One region of the Isoptericola sp. 178 genome, then DNA from elsewhere that is predicted to be linked to it. Evidence: predicted binding sites of a transcription regulator. Region 1 holds the regulator's gene; the other holds the start of a gene.

Region 1 (3,404 bases):
CCCTCGAAGGCCAGCCGGGTCAGCCAGACGGGGAGCTGGTGGCTCACCAGGACGACCTCGCGCCCCGCGTGGGCACGTCGGGCGTCGTCGACGGCGGCCCGCATGCGCACGACCTGGTCGGCGTAGGCCTCGCCCCAGGACGGCCGCAGCGGGTTCCACAGCAGCTTCCAGTACCGGGGGTGGGCGAGCTGGGCGGGGTTCGTGCCGATCGTCGAGCCCTCGAGCAGGTTGCCGGCCTCGATCAGCCGGTCGTCGGTGGCCAGCTCCAGGCCGAACGCGGCGGCGACGGGCGCGGCGGTCTCCTGGGCGCGCTGCAGCGGGCTCGCGACGACGGCGGCGACGTCCCGGCCGGTGTCGGTGAGGTGGTCCGCGACGCGTCGCGCCATCTGCTGACCGCGGTCGGACAACCGGTAGCCCGGGATGCGTCCGTACAGGACGCCCTCCGGGTTGTGGACCTCGCCGTGCCGCATCAGGTGGACGGTGGTGGTGGCCATGCGCCTTAGTGTCCCAGATCCCGGGGGTGGACCGGTCGGCGCGACGGGCGTCGTGAGCCGCGTCACGATCGGGCCGCGGACCGGTCTCCGAACTCGTCCGGACGGCGCGGGAATACTGCGCCGGGGTGCCATGTTCATGCATTTCGATGGAATGATCCGGACGCGATCGCATCACGTCCTGCAACCGATCTGACAAGGAGCCACCCCATGGCCACCCCCCTGCCCCCGGCCCTGACCACCGGCACCTACGCCGTCGACGCCGGCCACTCCACGGCGTCGTTCTCCGTCCGCCACGCCGGCATCTCCAAGGTCCGCGGGACCGTCGGCATCTCCGCCGGGACGATCACCGTGGGCGAGGACCTCGAGTCCTCCTCCGTCGCGGTGACGCTCGACGCGAGCGCCGTGAGCACCGGTGACGAGAACCGCGACCAGCACCTCAAGAGCGCGGACTTCTGGCACGCCGAGGAGCGCCCCACCTGGACCTTCACCTCGACCTCGGTCACCGCCGACGACGACGCCTACATCGTCACCGGCGACCTGACCATCAACGGCGTGACCCGGTCGGTGGACCTGCCGGTCGCCTTCGAGGGTGCCGCGACCGACCCGTTCGGCAACAAGCGCGCCGGGTTCGAGTCCGAGATCGTCATCAACCGCAAGGACTTCGACCTGACCTGGAACGCCGCGCTCGAGACCGGCGGCATCCTGGTCGGCGAGAAGGTCAAGATCGCTCTCGACGTCTCGGCGATCGAGCAGAACTGATCCCACCACGCCGGTGAACCGGCGCCTGTCGGCGTCGTGCCCGCCGCACCTCGCCGTCGCCGGTCAGCGCACGGGAACCGCGTCCGCGCGGATCCCGTGCGCTGACTCGTGCAGCGGGGGCCCGACTCGTCACGGGTCGTCCTGACTCGTCACGGGCCGTCCTGACCCGCGGCGAGACGGCCCGGCCCGCAGGAAGGTGCGCGGGCTCAGGCGGAGGGCTGGACCCCGACCACCGCGGGGTCACCGTCGACACCCACGGCGTCCCCGGACTGCGCGTGCCGCGCCGCGGCGTGGAACGCGAGGATCTGCAGCTCACCCGCGACGTCGACGCTGCGCACCACGACGTCGTCGGGCAGCTGCAGCGCCACCGGCGAGAACGACAGGATCTCGCGCACCCCGCAGGCCACGATCCGCTCGGCCACCGCCTGCGCCGCCGCACCCGGCGTCGCCAGGATCACCATCGACACCCCCCGGGCGGCGAGGATCTCCTCGAGACGGTCGGAGTGCTCGACCTCGAGGCCGGCGGCGCTGCGACCCACCACGTCCGGGTCGGCGTCGATCAGGGCCACCAGCCGGAACCCGCGGGCCGCGTAGCCCGAGTAGTTCGCCAGCGCGTTGCCGAGGTTGCCCACGCCGACGATGGCGAGCCGGTGCTCCGACCCGAGCCCGAGCGCGGCGCTGATCGAGGACGCCAGCGTCTCCACGTCGTACCCGACCCCGCGGGTCCCGAAGGACCCCAGGTAGGACAGGTCCTTGCGCAGCTGGGCCGAGCCCACGCCGGACCGCTCCGCCAGCCCGGAGGACGACGTCGTGGTGACGCCGTCGCTCAACAGGTCGCGCAGGGCACGCAGGTAGAACGGAAGCCGCGCCACCGTCGCCGCGGGCACCGTCACCTCACCGATCTCGATCACGTCCGCTTCCCTCCCGGGGGGACCGCCAGACGGCGCGCCAACCTCACCGCGTCCACCCGCCAGAACCCCTGCTGCACGCCGTCCACCTCGACGACGGGCACGTAGTCGCCGTACCGCTCGGTCAGCGCGGCATCGGCCTCGATGTCGATCTCCCGCCACGCGGCGCCCGCCTGGTCGCACACCGAGGAGACCACCTGCCTGGCGTCGTCGCACAGATGGCAGCCGGGTCGGGTGTACATCACCACCCGTGCCGTCTCCTCAGGGGTCGTCGGGGTGCCGCTCACGAGGACAGCGTATCCGCGCGGCTACAGTGGACCGCATGCCGTCTCACGCCGACCCCCCGGTCAGCCCGCCGGCGGCAGCGTTCTTCGACGTGGACAACACGATCATCCGCGGCGCCAGCTCGTTCCACCTGGCCCGGGCGCTGTACCGGCGCGAGTTCTTCGGGACCGCCGACCTGCTGCGGTTCGGGCTGATCCAGGCCAAGTACCTGCTCTTCGGCGAGTCGCGCACCCAGATCGAGACCGTGCGCAGCCGGGCGCTGTCCCTCATCGCCGGCCGCTCGGTCGCCGAGATCACCGCCGTGGGCGACGAGGTCTACGACACCGTCCTGGAGCTGCGGATCTTCCCCGGCACGAAGCGACTCCTGGACGAGCACCTGGCGGCCGGGGACCAGGTCTGGCTGGTCACCGCGACGCCGGTCGAGATCGGCGGCCTCATCGCACGCCGGCTCGGCGCGACCGGCTGCCTCGGCACCATCGCGGAGCACGAGCGGGGGTACTACACCGGCGCGCTGGTGGGCGACCTCATGCACGGCGAGGCCAAGGCTGCGGCCGTGCGGGAGCTCGCGGAGCGCGAGGGGCTCGACCTGGACCACTCGTACGCCTACGGGGACTCGCTGAACGACCTGCCGATGATGCGGTCCGTCGGCCACCCCTGCCCGATCAACCCCGACGTGCGTCTGCGTCGGCACGCCAAGGAGGTCGGCTGGCCGATCCGCGAGTTCCGCGGTCGCGGTCAGCGGGTGGCGCACCGCGGCGTGCGGACCGCGTCGTGGGCAGGCGCGGCCTGGGTCGCGGGCCTCGTGCTCCGGGCCGCGCAGCGTGCCATGCGCCGACGCGTCCGGGGCCGCTGACCGGGGGCGCCCCTCCCCACGGACGCAGCGAGCCCGGCACCCCTAGGGTTACCGGGCTCGCTCAGCACGACCCGCCGGACGGCGGGCGGTGCCTCACTTCTTGTT
Region 2 (3,404 bases), 320 kb from region 1:
TCTTCGGCGGCACCTTGAACCACTGCATGTTGTTGTTCCTCCGCGCGACCCGCTTGATGTTGACGAGGTTCACGGCGCTGACGTTGTTCGACACCGAGTTGTGCCCGTAGGAGCCGCAGCCCAGCGTCAGCGACGGGATGAGCGCGTTGTAGATGTCCCCGATGCCGCCCAGGGCGCTGGGCTGGTTCCACAGCACCCGCACCGCCTTGACGGCGTGCCCGAACCGCTCGGCGAGCCCGGCGTCCGTGGTGTGGATCGCCGCCGAGTGGCCGAGACCGTCGAACTCGACCATCTGCTCGGCGAGGCGGACACCCTCGTCGGTGCTGCGCGAGCGCAGCACGGCGAGCACGGGCGACAGCTTCTCGCGGCTCAGCGGCTCCTGCGGCCCGACGCCGGAGATCTCGGCCAGGAGCACCGAGGTGTCCTCCGGGACCTCGAAGCCGGCCTGCTCGGCGATCCAGGCCGCCGACCTGCCGACGGCGGCGGCGTTGAGCTTGGCACCGCTGCAGGCGGCCGTGTCGGCGCAGGCGCCGAAGAGGTACTCCTCGAGCCGGGCCTTCTCCTCGGGGGAGGCGACGTGGGCGTGCATGGTCCGGAAACCGTCCATCACCTCGTCGTAGACCTCGTCGTCGATGATGACGGCCTGCTCCGAGGCGCAGACCACGCCGTTGTCGAAGCCCTTGGACAGGACGACGTCGTTGACGGCACGGCCGATCTTCGCGGTCTTCTCGATGTAGGCGGGGACGTTGCCGGCGCCGACGCCGAGGGCGGGCTTCCCGGCGGAGTAGGCGGCGCGCACCATGGCGTTGCCGCCGGTGGCCAGGATCAGCGAGACGCCGTCGTGGTGCATCAGCGCGCTGGTCGCGGCGAGGCTGGGTTCGGTGACCCACTGGATGCAGTCCTCGGGCGCGCCGGCCCCGATCGCGGCGTCGCGCACGATCCGGGCGGCCTCCGCGGAGGAGCGCTGGGCGTTGGGGTGGAAGGCGAAGATGATCGGGTTGCGCGTCTTGAGGGCGATGAGGCTCTTGAAGATCGCGGTCGACGTCGGGTTGGTGACCGGGGTGATGCCCGCGACAACCCCGACGGGCTCGGCGATCTCGACGATGCCGCGCAGCTCGTCGCGCGCGACGACCCCGACCGTCTTGAGCTCGGCCATCGAGTGGGTGACGTGCTCGCAGGCGAAGATGTTCTTGGTGGCCTTGTCCTCGAAGACACCACGCCCGGTCTCGTCGACCGCGAGCTGGGCCAGGTTGCCGTGCTCCCGCAGCGCCGCGACCGACGCCTTCTTGACGATGTGGTCGACGTCCTCCTGCGTCAGCGTCGCGTAGGCCGCCAGCGCCTTGAGCCCGCGCTGGACCATCGCGTCGACGGCGACCTCCGGCGCCGGGGGCTCGACTGCCGGGACGTCGGTCGGCGTGACCTCCGGTGCGGCGCTGGTCGTGGTGGTGTCGGTGCTCATGTCGCCCTCCCCTGTGGGGCTGTGGCCGTTCCTCGGCCTCCGGATCTGACAAGTGAAGACTTTCACAAGATGTGGTCAGACCACAAGGCGCCCAGGGCGAGAGACAGGACACATCCGCAGGTCAGATGGCTGAGGCAACCATCTGCGAGGGGTGGCGCGGGGTCAGTCCGCGGCGCGCTCGGCGAGCGCCTCGGCCACCCGGCCCAGGTTCGCCAGTCCCGCCCGGTGGTCGTCCACCGAGCCGGGGGTGCGCCGCGGGGCCGCCAGGACGGTGACCGACTCCAGCCCGGCGGCGGGCAGCCCGATGCGGCGCCACGGCTCGGCGACGAGCCGCACGAGACCGCCCAGCTCGGGGCCTGCGCACTGCGACACCCTGGCCGGGGGCAGGCCCGCCCAGAGCCCGACCTTGCGCTCGGTCGCCCGCGCCACGAGCTCCCAGGCACGTTCGTTCCAGCCCTCGGGGGCGACGTCGGCCAGGTCCAGACCGATGGCGTCGGCTCCGGCGAGCACCACGGGCGGGATCCCCACCCACGTGCCGCCGAGGTGGACGACGACCCGGGCACCGGCGTCGTGCACCGCCTCGACCACGGGGCGCAGACCCTCCACGATGTCCGGACCGGGCACCCCGCGGAGGCGCGAGAAGCCGGAGAAGGTCGGCAGCACGCCGGCGTGCACCTGCCCGAGCAGCGGCTCGGCGAGCTGCACGACGACGTCCGCGCCGGGCACCTGGTCACGCACCTGCGCGACATGGACGGCCAGTCCCACGGCCAGCGCCTCGGTGAGGGCCGCCCGCCCGCCGACATCGGCCAGCACCCGGTCGCCCCGCGCGGACCACAGCTCGGCGGCGAGGGTCCACGGGCCCGTCACCTCGACGGCCAGCGGCCCCGTGTACCCGTGCCCGGCGATCGCCAGGGTGGTGAGGTCCTCGGCCAGCAGGGACCGAGCGCGGCGGGCGTCGACGCCGTCGTGGTCCGCGAGCTTCCAGCCGTGCGGGCCGAGCTCGACGGCGTGCTCGGCCAGCAGCAGCGAGGTCCGGGCGGTCGCCCCCGCACCCGGACCACGGCCCGCGAGCTGGACGAGGAACGGGATCGGCTCGACGCCGGTGGGCAGGTCGGCGAGGTCCCCGAGCACGGTCTGCTGGGCATCCAGCACGTCGCGCTCTCCCCCGGGCCAGGGCCCGTGCCCGCTGACCGCCGTCACGCGTGCGCCACGGTGGCCGTCGGGGCGGCGCTGGACACGGCACCGGCGCGGCGTGCGCCGGAGACGGTGCCCTGGCCCAGCACCCGGGTGCCGCGGTAGACCACGATCGACTGCCCGGACGCGATCCCGCGCAGCGGCTCGCCGAGCCGGACCTCCAGGCCCGCCGCGCCGTCGGACGTCGCCCGGACCTGGGCGGGGACCGCCCGGCCGTGGGCGCGCACCTGGACGGTGACGTCGGTCCAGTCGTTCGGGGCCGGGACGAGCCACGTCGCCCGGCCCGCGTCGATGTGGTCGACCGTGAGCAGCTCGGAGGGGCCGACGACGACGGTGTTGGACTCGGTGTCGACGTCGACGACGTAGCGGGGCTTGCCGTCGGCGGCGGGGCGGCCCAGGCCGAGGCCCTTGCGCTGGCCGATCGTGTAGGCGAAGGCGCCGCGGTGCTCGCCGACGACGGTGCCGTCGGTGTCCACGACCTCGCCGGGCTTCTCGCCGAGGCGGTCGCGCAGGAACCCGCGGGTGTCGCCGTCGGCCACGAAGCAGATGTCGTAGGAGTCCGGCTTGGCGCTGACCGAGAGCCCGCGGCGCTCGGCCTCGGCGCGCACCTCGTCCTTGGTGGCGAAGTGGCCCAGCGGGAACACCGAGCGGGCGAGCCGCTCGGGGCCCATGACGGCGAGCACGTAGGACTGGTCCTTGGCGTCGTTCGGCGAGCGGTGCAGCTCGGGGCCGGCGGGGCCGTGCTCGATGC

The links. The regulator Rex, encoded in region 1, represses fermentation and respiration genes when NADH is low (regulators of the CRP and FNR family bind a similar motif). The targets are predictions, from matches to a motif close to CTTGTGAANNNNTTCACAAG.
Region 2: a site for Rex is predicted at 1,509-1,528, ahead of adhE (bifunctional acetaldehyde-CoA/alcohol dehydrogenase). Genes of this name have one in related genera too.

The regions. Positions count from the first base shown of each region.
Region 1 covers NZ_JAUQYN010000001.1:350,195-353,598, forward strand. Annotated here, with positions in the region: gene Q6349_RS01590 (histidine phosphatase family protein) at 1-494, opposite strand, end outside; gene Q6349_RS01595 (YceI family protein) at 702-1,253, shown strand; gene Q6349_RS01600 (redox-sensing transcriptional repressor Rex) at 1,460-2,164, opposite strand; gene Q6349_RS01605 (glutaredoxin family protein) at 2,161-2,403, opposite strand; gene Q6349_RS01610 (HAD family phosphatase) at 2,484-3,299, shown strand; gene Q6349_RS01615 (30S ribosomal protein bS22) at 3,393-3,404, opposite strand, start outside.
Region 2 covers NZ_JAUQYN010000001.1:34,728-38,131, forward strand. Annotated here, with positions in the region: gene adhE (bifunctional acetaldehyde-CoA/alcohol dehydrogenase) at 1-1,459, opposite strand, end outside; gene Q6349_RS00110 (hypothetical protein) at 1,622-2,659, opposite strand; gene mnmA (tRNA 2-thiouridine(34) synthase MnmA) at 2,656-3,404, opposite strand, start outside.